DNA from 3 places in the Caballeronia sp. GAFFF2 genome. Region 2 is predicted to be linked to each of the others. Evidence: predicted binding sites of a transcription regulator. Region 2 holds the regulator's gene; each other region holds the start of a gene.
The links. The regulator LexA, encoded in region 2, represses DNA repair genes until DNA is damaged. The targets are predictions, from matches to a motif close to ACTGTATNNNNATACAGT.

Region 1 (4,168 bases), on a different contig from region 2:
ACGAGGCACGCAAGAGGCTGTCGGCGACATCGATCGCGATCCCATCGAGTTGCTGCTAATAAGCAGCATGGGTCGCGTCCCTGCGCTGATTCCGCTGCGATACGGCCGCATGTTGGCATCGCCCTTTGCTTTTTTTCGTGGCAGCGCGATTGTTCAGGCGCACGATCTGGCTAGTACACCTTCGAGTGGCTTGACCGTTCAAATCTGCGGTGACTGCCACCTGTCAAACTTCGGCGGGTTCGCGACGCCCGAGCGTGCGCTCGTATTCGATCTGAACGATTTCGACGAAACCGCACAAGGTCCATGGGAATGGGACGTCAAGCGACTCGTCGCGAGCGTGGCGGTCGCGGGCAGGCATCTGGGCCACGGCCGTGCGGGCTCTGAAGCACTCTGCTTCGAAGCGGCCCAGAGCTATCAGCAGCACATGCGCGAGTATGCCGAGATGGGCGTGCTGGATCTTTGGTACGAACGAATTACGTTCGACAGGATGTACGACGACGTGCAAAATGAAGACGTGAAACGTCGGATCAAGCGCGGTAGCGAACGCGCGAGCCGGCGCACGCATGAAAAGCTGCTGCCGAAGCTCGCCGATCGATCGGGCGATGCCTGGCGAATTCGCGACGCGCCGCCCGCGATCTTTCATATTCGCGGCGCAAGCACGCTCGTCGACGAAGACGACGAGTGGATGAAGCTCGAAGGCGATTCGCACACGATCCTGACTCCGCTCATACGCGATTACGTTTCGACGCTGACATCCGAGCGCGCCGCGCTTTTGTCGCAATTCGCACTTCAGGACATCGCTTTCAAAGTGGTTGGAGTGGGAAGTGTCGGAACGCGATGCTTCGTGTTGTTGCTTACCGATCATCTTGGTAAGGCGCTCTTCCTGCAGTTGAAAGAGGCATCGACGTCCGTGGTGGCGCGCTACGTCGGCGCGACGAAACATACGCACGACGGGCATCGCATCGTTCACGGGCAACGCCTGATGCAGGCGGCGAGCGATCCTTTTCTAGGCTGGGCGTCGGGCCCGGTTGGACGCCCGCTTTATGTTCGCCAACTGCGCGACATGAAAATATCCGCCGACCTCGAAACATTCAGCGGCGAGGCCTTTCGCGGATACGCGTCGCTATGCGGCTGGGCGCTCGCGCGCGCGCATGCCAAGGCAAGCGGCTGCGCGCTTGAGATATCCGGCTATCTGGGTTCGGGTGATCGCATGGCGGAAGTGCTCGTCCGATACGCGAGCTCCTATGCAGATCAAGTCGAAAAAGATTACGACGCGTTCCGCTTGGCCTGCCGCAGCGGCAGACTTATGGCGCGCACGGATGCGGACATGGCGGCGGACTTTGCCGCCTGATGACTAGCGATGTGCGGCGTGCATCGTTCCCATGTCAGTGTGCGGCGATGGCCAGTTGCGGTCGGCCTTGTCGTGCAGCGCATTCGTAGGCGTCGACGGCGAATGCGAATACTGCCGGCAAAGCGTCGGAAGAGGCGATATCGACCACGTCGTCGGTTTCGGGGAAATGGAAGTCGTCGGGGCGGGCAAAAAGTTCGCGCAACGCAGCCTCGTGCCGGCCAGCGAAGCCCAGGTCCGCCACGGCTTCCGCTTCGATGGCGTGCAGCAAACGCCAGGTCAGCGGCACGCCCAGATCGATGTATCGGCCCGCAATCTGCCGCGTAATGCGTTCCAGATCTTGTACCGCACGTGCAAACTGCTTCCTGCTGAGATGCTCGCCGTTCGACTCCATGATTCGCCCCTTCCGACTGGTCTTTGTACTGTATAAATATACAGTACTTGCCGCCATGAAAGTAGGGTCTCGCCAGTCGCCTTGCGTGTATGTGCGGTTTCGCTTATCGGCGGTTCAGTCCTGCGTGGGAGTGCGCGGCGAGTAACGTAAGGCGGCCGCGCGACGCAGACGGATGCTACGTCTTCCCAGGACACGCCAAAAATTTATGCGCATAAAGAAGTGCCATGCCACCGCCGCTGTGAGCGGAGGGAAGAGGCGGAGCATCTGCTTGCGGAAAACCGCAGACTCGCGAGTCGGGCCATTACCCATGTATAACCACGAGCAAAGCCTTTGCTTCGCCTCGCCCGACATTCCTAATGACATGACCGTCGTCGGCAGCGTAACGTGCGGTTTCCCCCGCCTTCAGTCGCTTCGCAGCACCTGATGCTTCGATTTCGATCGCGCCATTTAACACGGTCAAATGCTCCCGCGTGCCTGGCTCATGCGCGTCCGAGATGAGCGCCGCACCCGCGTGCAACGTGAGCTCGTACCATTCGAATTTTCCAGCCAGCTCAATCGGTCCCCACACGCGAAGCTGATAGCCGCCGTTATCACCATTCAATGTAGGAATCTCATGCGGACCTGCAACGCGTATTACGTCACCGGCCTTTTGCTGCGCGAATAGCTGATCGAGGCTAATGCCCAGTGCGTTCGTTAGCCGCCACGCCACGGCAATAGTTGGATTGGCCTTGTCCCGCTCGATCTCCGATAGCATCGATTTCGAAACGCCAGCGGCCCTGGATAAGTCATCGAGTGTCAATTTCCTTTCATTGCGTAGACGCTGAATCTGCTCGCCAACGCGTGGTGGCGCAGTTCCGCTGGCTGAGGAATCACCGGCCTTGCCGCTTGTGACAGAACTTGTCATGAACGCTGCATTCCTTTAGAGTGTTCGATATATTGGAAATTTGTTCGAAATACCGAACCTGTCCAATGCAATGAATGAACTATAACAGGGCTAAAGGTGTGGCCGAGCTTGGCTGGTCTGCATCTACTCTCGAACAGCCGGATACTTGAAAGATGCCGATGAAAGACCGATACCTCTCCCATTTGCAAACTACGCTTAACGAGATTCGCGCCGCCGGGTTTTACAAAAGCGAGCGGGTCATCGCTAGCCCGCAGTCCTCGGAGATCCGCCTTGCCAACGGGAGCACCGTCCTCAATTTTTGCGCGAACAATTATCTCGGTCTTGCGAACGACGCTCGCTTGGTCGATGCCGCAAAAGCCGGACTTGAAGCAGATGGCTTTGGCATGGCATCCGTTCGCTTTATTTGCGGAACACAAACGGTACACAAAGCGCTGGAACAACAAGTCGCGAAGTTCCTCCACTCCGACGACGCCATTCTTTACTCAAGCTGTTTTGACGCGAACGGCGGGCTCTTCGAGACGTTGCTGACCGAGGATGATGCAATCATCAGCGATGAGTTGAACCACGCGAGCATCATCGATGGCGTGCGTCTTTCCAAGGCAAAGCGCTTGCGCTACAAGAACAACGATCTTGCAGACCTCGAAGCGCGCTTGAAGGAAGCCGATGCAGCCGGCGCCCGCTTCAAATTGATCGCAACTGACGGCGTGTTCTCGATGGACGGCATCTTCGCCAATCTTGCTGGCATCTGCGATCTGGCTGAGCGCTATGGCGCGCTGGTGATGGTCGACGACTCGCATGCCGTTGGATTCATCGGGGAGAACGGACGCGGGACGCCCGAGTATTGCGGCGTGCTCGATCGAATCGACATCATCACGGGTACGCTCGGCAAGGCGCTCGGTGGTGCGTCAGGCGGATATGTGGCTGCGCATCAGGAGATTATTGACTTGTTGCGGCAGCGCAGCCGGCCGTATCTGTTCTCGAACACGCTTGCGCCGAGCATTGCGGCTGCGTCGCTGAAAGTGCTTGAGTTGCTGGATAGCGATGAAGGCGCCGCGCTCCGGCGACGCGTTCGCGAAAACGGCGCGCGGTTTCGGCAAGCGATGACCGCTTTAGGTTTCGATCTAGTGCCCGGCGAGCATCCGATCATTCCCGTCATGCTTGGCGATGCCCAACTTGCTTCGAAGATGGCCGACGCGCTTCTCGACGAAGGCGTTTATGTGATCGGATTTTCATACCCTGTCGTGCCAAAGGGCCGCGCGCGCATCCGCACGCAGATGAGCGCCGCCCACACCGCCGAACACATCGACCGCGCAGTCGATGCATTCGCGCGCGTGGGCCGCTCGCTTGGTGTGATCCGTTAGGACCCACGCTTCGCAGGGTCCTTTATGCGCATAAAGTCAGGACACGTCACGCGACCTTTAGATGCACGGCGCGGTCACAAGCAGCGCCGCGACACAACCGCCCGGAACACCAACAATGAAAGCACTCGCCAAACTCGAACGCGCCCCCGGTCTTACCTTGA
Region 2 (4,168 bases):
GTCAGCTCGGCGGGCACCTTGTCCGAACGCGGACGATAGAAATTGCGCGCCGCGATCTGCTGGCCTTCGTCGCTATACAGATACTTCAGATACGCTTCGGCCAGCTTGCGCGTGCCGTGCTTGTCGACGACCTTGTCCACCACCGCCACCGGCGGCTCGGCCAGAATGCTCACCGAAGGAACCACGATCTGGAACTTCTCCGGACCGAATTCCTTGAGCGACAGGAACGCCTCGTTTTCCCATGCGATCAGCACGTCGCCCTGACCGCGCTGCACGAAGCTGGTGGTCGCGCCGCGTGCGCCGGAATCGAGCACGCCTGCGTTCTTGTAGAGCTTGGTCACGAACTCCTTCGCGGTCTCTTCGTTGCCGCCGGGCTTGTGTTGCGCATACGCCCACGCCGCCAAATAGTTCCAGCGCGCGCCGCCCGAGGTCTTCGGGTTCGGCGTGACGATCGACACGCCCGGCTTGGTGAGATCGTCCCAGTCCTTGATGCCCTTCGGGTTGCCCTTGCGCACTAGAAACACAATGGTCGACGTGTACGGCGATGCATTGTCCGGCAGACGCTTCTGCCAGTCCGTCCCGACGATGCCCTTGGAGGCGAGCGCGTCGATGTCGTAAGCAAGCGCAAGCGTCACGACGTCTGCCTGAAGCCCGTCTAGAACCGCGCGCGCCTGGCCGCCGGAACCGCCATGAGATTGCTTGAAGGTGACCGTTTCGCCGGTGTCCGCCTTCCACTTCTTCGCAAAGGCCTGGTTGAAGTCCTGATACAACTCGCGCGTCGGATCGTACGAGACGTTCAGAAACGACGTGTCCGCGTGCGCGGTGGCCGAGATTCCGAAACTCGCCGCCGTGATCGCCAGCGCGGCAAAGAGTTGTTTCGCGCCGCCCTTCAATCCAGCCCTGATGCTATGCATTCCCCGTTCTCCGTCTTATCGAATTGACGGAATCAGTCTAAAGGCGAGCTTATATGATTAGAAATAATTGTTTCTCACTTTTTTAGATGCAAAAGTGCTAAAGCAAGGTTTTTCGCAGTCCGAGCGACAAATAGCGACTGTTTGAGCGCGTTGCAGCCTTGTCAGTAAAGGATCTGGCGACGAACTTCAAGTAAAGCTTGAAAAGCTCGAAATACTGTATAAAAATACAGTTATCTGTCCATCCATACAGTGCGCCGAGGCTCCAGCAAGTGACCAAACCCTCAAAACTTACCGCGCGACAGCAGCAAGTGTTCGAGCTCATCCAGCGAGCCATCGACCGCACGGGCTTTCCGCCCACGCGTGCCGAAATTGCTGCCGAGCTTGGCTTCAGCTCCGCGAACTCCGCCGAGGAACATCTGCGGGCACTGGCGCGCAAGGGCGTGATCGAACTCGCGGCGGGTTCGTCGCGTGGCATCCGCCTGTTGGGAGGCTCCGCGCGCATCGACCGTTCGGACGATCTTCCGCATCAGTTCACCTTGCCGCATCAGAGCATCATGCAGTTGTCGCTTCCGCTGGTCGGGCGCGTTGCGGCGGGCAGCCCCATCCTTGCGCAGGAGCATATTTCGCAACACTACGCGTGCGACCCTGCGTTCTTTTCGGGCAAGCCCGACTATTTGCTGAAGGTGCGCGGCTTGTCCATGCGCGACGCGGGCATTCTCGACGGCGACCTGCTTGCCGTACAGAAGCGCAATGAAGCGAAAGACGGGCAGATCGTGGTCGCGCGTATTGGCGACGATGTCACGGTGAAGCGCTGGAAGCGCCGGCCAGATGGCGTGGAATTGGTCGCGGAGAATCCCGACTACGAAAACATCTTCGTGCGCTCCGGCAGCGGCGACTTCGCGCTGGAAGGAATCGCGGTCGGGCTCATCCGCTCCGGCGAGTTCTAACGCACGACTCGAGCGCGCGGCGCGTCAACACCGCCGCCCGCTTCGCCTCCTCGCCCTCGCGCGACGCGGCACGTTTCAAAAATTACAAGCATGACGGCCACCGCTCGCGGCGTGCCGCGGTGCGTCCTATCGTCTGTCGTCTGTCGTCCGCCGTCTGGAGAGTCATCATGGAACGTTTCGCCCGTTTGCTGCCCTTTCGTCAGTTTGGCCGTCTGCGTCATTTGCGCTCGCTGATCTCATGCGCCGTGGCGCGGCCTGAAGCGGCGCCCGATCTCTTCGACGAGATGCCCGCGTTGCCGTCGCGTCAACCCGCCTTCGCCCGTGTGTCGCTCAATAGCGCGGTGCATGCGGAATCGGAACAGCGCGCGCCGGTGCGGGTGTATCGCAGTGAGTCGCGGGTAATCATGGTCGGCAATATCGGCGAGGTGTCGCGCATGATCGACCGGTGTATCGACGAGGAACGCGCCGGCGTTAGCAGCGGCATTCTGGCCTGAGCGCGGTAGAGCGTTTGCCGAGTGAATTTGAGTTATGTGTAATGCAGGCAGTCCGCAATCTATCGGCTGCAAGGAATGAAGCTCGGGATATATCCGGCGTGAACATGGTCAATCGTTCTTTCATGTCACCCATGTCACGCCGGGGGTCGTTCCTTCGCATGTCCCGCACTACGCGTTATCTCGTCGTCACGCTCGTCATTCTCTTCATCGTTGCAGGGTTAAGCCTTGTCTATGCGTCGCCCTATATTGCACTGAACCGCGTCAAGCACGCGGCCGATGCACGCGATGCACAGACCGTCAACGAATACGTCGACTTCCCCGCACTGCGTGAAAGTCTCAAAGAGCAAGTCGGAGCACTGCTGACGCGGCGCGTCGATATCCAGAAGAGCGGCAATCCGCTCGCGATCATCGGTGCAATGATCGGCGCGGCGCTCGTAGGGCCGCTGGTGGATTGCTACGCTACGCCCGAAGGCGTCGCCGCGATTTTGAATGGCATTCCGCCGCGGGGAGATCCAGGCGAGCATCCACCCGCTGTCGTGCCACCGGTTCGAGACGGTCAGGCGGCGGCGAGTTCACCGCCTTCGGAAGCGGCATCGAGCATGGTTGCGACTCAAGAACCGCCGCGACAACCACCGCAGACCACGGCCGGATATCGCAGCTTCGATACGTTCGTGGTGACCTACCAGCACGGTGCCGGCGATGCGCGGTACTCCGCGATCTTTCATCGGTACCGGTTGATAACGTGGAAGCTGGTTGCGGTTGATTTGAACGGGTGAATTCGTTGTTGGACAACCATTAACGTGCCGGTAAGCGCTTCATGGATTTCTTGCGGCGTTAAGCGTGCGCTGCCGTCACGCAAGGAGACGACAACTAGCGGATAGCGCAAAACAGCACTGGCCCGACGCAGGCCAGCCTCATCGCGCAAACCTATCCTCAAACACTTACTTCGGCCCGGTCCGGCTTCGCCGCATAAGCCGCCTCATCTTCCGCTTCGGCCGACTCACCTGCCTGACAAACCGCAACCAATATGCTGCATGACACGCGATCGAGCAGCGGTGTGTTGCCCGCGCCCATCCACCAGCGCGCGAGACCGCTGCGGCATCGATGGCCGACCACGACCAGATCGACCTTGAGACTTTCCGCCAGCGTGGCGATTTCATCGATCGGATGCCCGAATGCGAAATGGCCCTGCGCCTGCAAGCCGCGTTCGCGCAGCCACTCCACGCCTTCTTGCAGGATGTCGCGTGCGGCATCCTCGAACCGTCCGCATGCCATGTCGGTCAGAAGACCGGCGCTTTGCGCAATGCTCGAACGCATATCCACCACCGCCAGCACGTGCGTCTCCGCGTTCAAGGCAAGCGCGAGATTCGCGCCCTGACGCAACGCCTTGCGGCCCTCTCTGGAGCCGTCGTAGCACAACAGGATTTTTCGATAGCCTGACATCATGATCTCCCTGCCGCGTAGCCGATGGTGTCGGCAAATCGAGTGCGGCGCATCTTCATCATGGTAGGTCGCCTCATGCGTGGCAACGATGGAAAACGCTTACATGGCAACAAGCGCTAGCGCACACCGTGCCAGAGGCCTGAGCGCCTTGCCGGACAAGCGCGCGGCGCCATTTGCCAAAACAACAGGAAGACGCGATGCACGCTTCGATCACAGGAACGATGCATGCGCTTGCATGCAAAGCGCCGCGCTGGTGCATTGGATTACACTAGCCGGCTGAGTTTTCTCCTCGCAGGACCGCCGCATGACCGACATAAATCACCGAGCTGGCGCGAACTCGAACGCGGCGCCAGCGATCGAATTCAGCGAA
Region 3 (4,168 bases), on a different contig from region 2:
AGGGCCTGCTCGTTCAGCAGCAAGCGAATCTTTTCGAGGGCGAACAGTTGCCCCAAACTTCCTTCAACCCACACCGTGTGCAGGCAGTCGAAGTAATCGCCGATCTGCTGCATGACCTCCCGCGCCTGTGCGATCTCGAGCAACATGCGCTCGACGTCCGCGTTGCCGCGATACTTGCGCCAGAACGTTCAGCCTTCTCTGATGCCGACAGGCTCGAAGCGAGGGAGCTTGCGAGCCATCTAGAGAAGTGCCCTGGAGCGCTCCAGGTCCACTGTGCAAGCATCGCCCGCGTGCAATTCGCAAACCACGCCTTCAGTGTGAGCGATGCTCGCGACTGCAAACTGAAAAGCAGGCAAGCGCTTCGATCGCGTTCTTTGGTGTTTCTCTAGTTTGTCCACGCGTCCTCCCAGGATGTCTATCGCGACATGTTAGTCAGGACCAGGACGATCAGCGTCTTTTTGAATAAATCGCTGCGTATTAGCGGCGTCGGCTTGGAGCTGCGCAGCGCACGCCCGCCTAAGCAGCGAGCCGATGTTCGTAGTAGGGTCGGTCGCGATCGTCGAGGATCGCATAGAGCGCGGCCAAATTAGAGGCGTCTGGATTCAACCATGCCTCGACGTTGTCGGGCTTGATTGGGACGATACAGCGGTCGTGGCCAGCGGCCTGCACTTCCGGCGGCGGTTCGTCTGTGATGGCCGCGAAGGAGAGCAGGTCCGGCTCCCCCGGTGCACTCCATTTCGACCACAGGCAAGCGACATACATCAGCTGCCCGTTGTTCGGGCGAAACTCGAGGACCACACTTTCGTCCCGCTGATGTGTCTCCAACAGCGTCCCTTCCATCTTTGCCTTGCTGACGTTCTCGTAGAAAACATCAACCAGCATAAGTCCATGCGCGTGACCGAAGCACGGCTTCCAGAATCCTTCAAGATTGTCGCGCCGTGCATTGTAGGTGCCGGGGTACTTGACGTCGTAGTTGGCCGGCTTGCCTGCGATTCGGCACTGGTAGCGCATCGGCTTGATGACGTACTCGCCGTTCTCGATCACTAGGACCGGTGCAAACGTGCCCGGGAAAATCCGTGCGTCGCGCGGCCTAAACTCGGTTCGGTTCAGGTCCTCCAGGCGTCGCAACGAGGCTTCGATCTTGTCAGTCGCGATCCGCTTGCTTTCGGTAGCGGCTTTGGTAGTTTTCGTTTGCAGCGTGCGCTCAGCATCCGCAAGACGCGTGCGCTGCCTGAAAAGCTCCTGCTCGATCTTTGAGGTCTGCTCGACATTGAACCGATCGATGAATTCTTTGATCTGGCGTTCGTCGTCGCTTTGTGGTTCGTGAAATGCGTCCTCCATCGCCTTCGGAATCTTGGCCTTGCTGCCTTCGGCGCGCTCCCAGAACAGGCGCGCAAACTCACGAATGTCCATCTGCGCGCCGAACATCTTGACGTATTTCCGGTAGTCCGCCTGAATTTGGGCCGAGTAGCACACTGTTGTCTCCCTGGGTATTGACCTTAAGTCCGATCGTAAAAAGGGGGCGCTAGCTCGCCGTGCCGGTGGCGTCACGGCACAGCCGCATCATCTTCTGCACCACTGTGCTTGCGTGATTCAGGCCCATGCCATCCGTGAACAGTGTCTGCACGTCCGCCTGGCGCACGGCAATGCCCGCTCCCTTCAGATCGCATCGCGCAATTTTGAGGGCCAATTGGCCTATGCGGATGCGCGCGAGCCAGTCCATCGTGACGAGATTGCGCTTAAGCCAGATGCGGCAGCTCTCCACCACGTGATCGACGCGCCATTCGTGCGTCAAAGCGTAAGACGCGGCTACGGTCGCCACCAGAAAGCAGAGCAAATCCGCACGTGCGCCAGTCAGTTCGTCGATGTCAGGTTTCATCATGTCGATCCTGCTTTTCCTCCGTATTTCCACCATGGTACCGATCCGCCGACCTCAGTTGCAGATGCGGACGCGCTGCGGGCTTTCAACGGCGGGCTACCGTAATAGGCTGCAGCGCGATCCCGTGCCAATGCATGAGCGGTCGCCCCCCGGAAGTAATGGCGAACACGCACGCTGCCGCCGATTCCGAGCGATTGAAATCATCAAGAGGCTTCGTTCGGAAGGCGCGCCGTTCTCCTGCGCAAAAAAGGTCGCGGCCGCTTTCTCCGCGCGAAACGCTTCGTCCATGGTCGCAGCGCCGAATGCGCGACGTAGCCTGGTCGCGACTTCGGCGTTCTCCAACAAGGAGTGTCTGGGCTAAGCATATTGGTCAGCTTTTTTCGGTTCCAGCTAAAAGGGCGCAATTCACTGCTTCATTTTTGCGCTAAGATCCTACTGTACATCCATACAGTGTTTTTGAACCTCCTTTGCCATGGCCGCTCTGCCCAAGCACATTGAAGCGATCCATCCCGCGATCTGGCGTGGGTCGCAACTCGCGCGGGCCTACGGCAAGACGATCGACACCGGCTACGCGGCCCTGTCGGCGGAATTACCCGGCGGGGGCTGGCCCATTGGCTCCTTAGTCGAGTTGCTCATCCAACAGCCAGGAATCGGTGAAATGCGCTTGCTTAATCCCGCGCTGATTGCCGCGAGCCAACGACCGGTCGCGCTGCTGCAAGCCCCGCATGTGCCGAACAGCCTCGCCTTTGCCTACTTGGGTGTGCCGCTGAACAAGCTCACAATGCTGCGCGCGCCAAAGACTGCGGATGCGCTCTGGTGCGCCGAGCGCGTACTGAACGCACGAAGTTGTGGCGCCCTGCTCTTCTGGCAGCAGCACATTCGATCTGAGGCGTTGCGGCGATTGCATCTGGCGGCACAAGCAACCGAAACGCTCCTGATTCTAGTTCGACCGCTCGCCGCCGCCCAGGATTCGTCACCCGCGACGTTACGACTGGGGGTGCGGCCCGCCGACGGCGGCATCTTTGTCGACATCATCAAGCGACGAGGACCCACCCGAACCGAGTCACTCTCCATCCACCTTCAACCGTCTCCGATCTTGCTCAGCCCCCATGGCCGTATTCGTCGCCATCTTCCTGCCCCGGCTCTCGCTGGAGGTATTCCGTCCGAGGTAGTCGCCTCCGACTGAACACGGATGTGTGGTGCTGGAACGCGACAAGGTCATTGTGCTGGACCAGGCAGCACAAGACGCGGGGGTGAGAGTGGGGATGAAACGAGGAGGTGTCACGACACTCGCGGCCGATGCGCTGATGGTTGACCGCGACCCGACGCGTGAACACGATGCACAGCGTGAAGTCGCCTTTGCCTTGCTTCGCTTCTCGCCGCAGGTCGCCATGCGGGAGGAAGAAACCCTCATTGTCGATGTCACCGCCAGTCTCCGGCTTTTCGGCGGCATTCGACAGGTGTGCCGGCAGATCAACGAGACGGTCAGGACGATCGGCGTCACCGCCCGCATGAGCGTAGCGCCGACCGGCCAGGGCGCGTGGCTGCTCGCCAAGCGCGGGCGCAGACGCGTACTCAAGATGAGTTCGCTCGAACGCCACCTTGGCGTGCTGCCTTTCGTGGTGGTGCCGGAGATTCGGTCGTTCAGCGACTGGTTCAATGGTCTCGGTTGCCGAGTGCTCGACGATATTCGACGCCTGCCGCGTGCAGGGCTTAAAAAGAGGTGTGGCGTGGACTTATTGGAGTCGCTTGACCGCGCCTATGGCCTGTCGCCTGAACTCTACGAGTGGCTTGAGTTGCCACCCGCTTTCAGCGCGCGCACCGAACTGCCCGATCGGGTCGAGCATGCCGAGGCCGTTCTCTTTTCCGCGCGCCGTCTGATCGTCCAACTGTGCGGCTGGCTGAGCGCGCAGCAACTCGCGCTCACGCAGGCCACGATCACGCTGGAACACGAGCGCGGTCGCCAGGCCATTGAGCCCACGCAGATCGACATTGCGCTTGCCGAACCCACCTGGCACGAGGAACACCTGGTCCGCCTGCTCAGAGAGCGACTTGGACGGATCGAGCTCGAAGCAGCCGTCATTGCCGTGCGGCTGACGGCATCCCGAGTCCAGCCGGCCGAGCCGCCGAGCGATTCGCTGTTTCCCGACCCGGGCGGTTCGACGGAAGATCACAACCGGCTGCTCGAATTGCTGGTGGCGCGCTTGGGGCCTGAGAATGTCCTGCGGCCTGCGCCCACCTCAGACCACCGGCCTGAACACGCCAATCAGTGGATACCGGTCCAGGACA

Region 1: the regulator LexA is predicted to act here: its motif matches at 1,770-1,787, upstream of NCT04_RS15265 (DUF2471 family protein).
Region 3: the regulator LexA is predicted to act here: its motif matches at 2,314-2,331, upstream of imuA (translesion DNA synthesis-associated protein ImuA).

The regions. Positions count from the first base shown of each region.
Region 1 covers NZ_JALQDA010000024.1:26,108-30,275, reverse strand. The annotation lists gene NCT04_RS15270 (DUF2252 domain-containing protein) at 1-1,351, shown strand, start outside; gene NCT04_RS15265 (DUF2471 family protein) at 1,386-1,742, opposite strand; gene NCT04_RS15260 (helix-turn-helix domain-containing protein) at 2,044-2,646, opposite strand; gene NCT04_RS15255 (glycine C-acetyltransferase) at 2,805-4,007, shown strand; gene tdh (L-threonine 3-dehydrogenase) at 4,123-4,168, shown strand, end outside.
Region 2 covers NZ_JALQDA010000010.1:39,420-43,587, reverse strand. The annotation lists gene NCT04_RS07545 (sulfate ABC transporter substrate-binding protein) at 1-914, opposite strand, end outside; gene lexA (transcriptional repressor LexA) at 1,184-1,861, shown strand; gene NCT04_RS07535 (hypothetical protein) at 2,029-2,355, shown strand; gene NCT04_RS07530 (DUF2939 domain-containing protein) at 2,514-3,131, shown strand; gene NCT04_RS07525 (universal stress protein) at 3,289-3,798, opposite strand; gene nodI (nodulation factor ABC transporter ATP-binding protein NodI) at 4,103-4,168, shown strand, end outside.
Region 3 covers NZ_JALQDA010000032.1:14,174-18,341, forward strand. The annotation lists gene NCT04_RS24465 (hypothetical protein) at 1-146, opposite strand, end outside; gene NCT04_RS24470 (SOS response-associated peptidase family protein) at 517-1,476, opposite strand; gene NCT04_RS24475 (hypothetical protein) at 1,526-1,882, opposite strand; gene imuA (translesion DNA synthesis-associated protein ImuA) at 2,352-3,065, shown strand; gene NCT04_RS24485 (Y-family DNA polymerase) at 3,079-4,168, shown strand, end outside.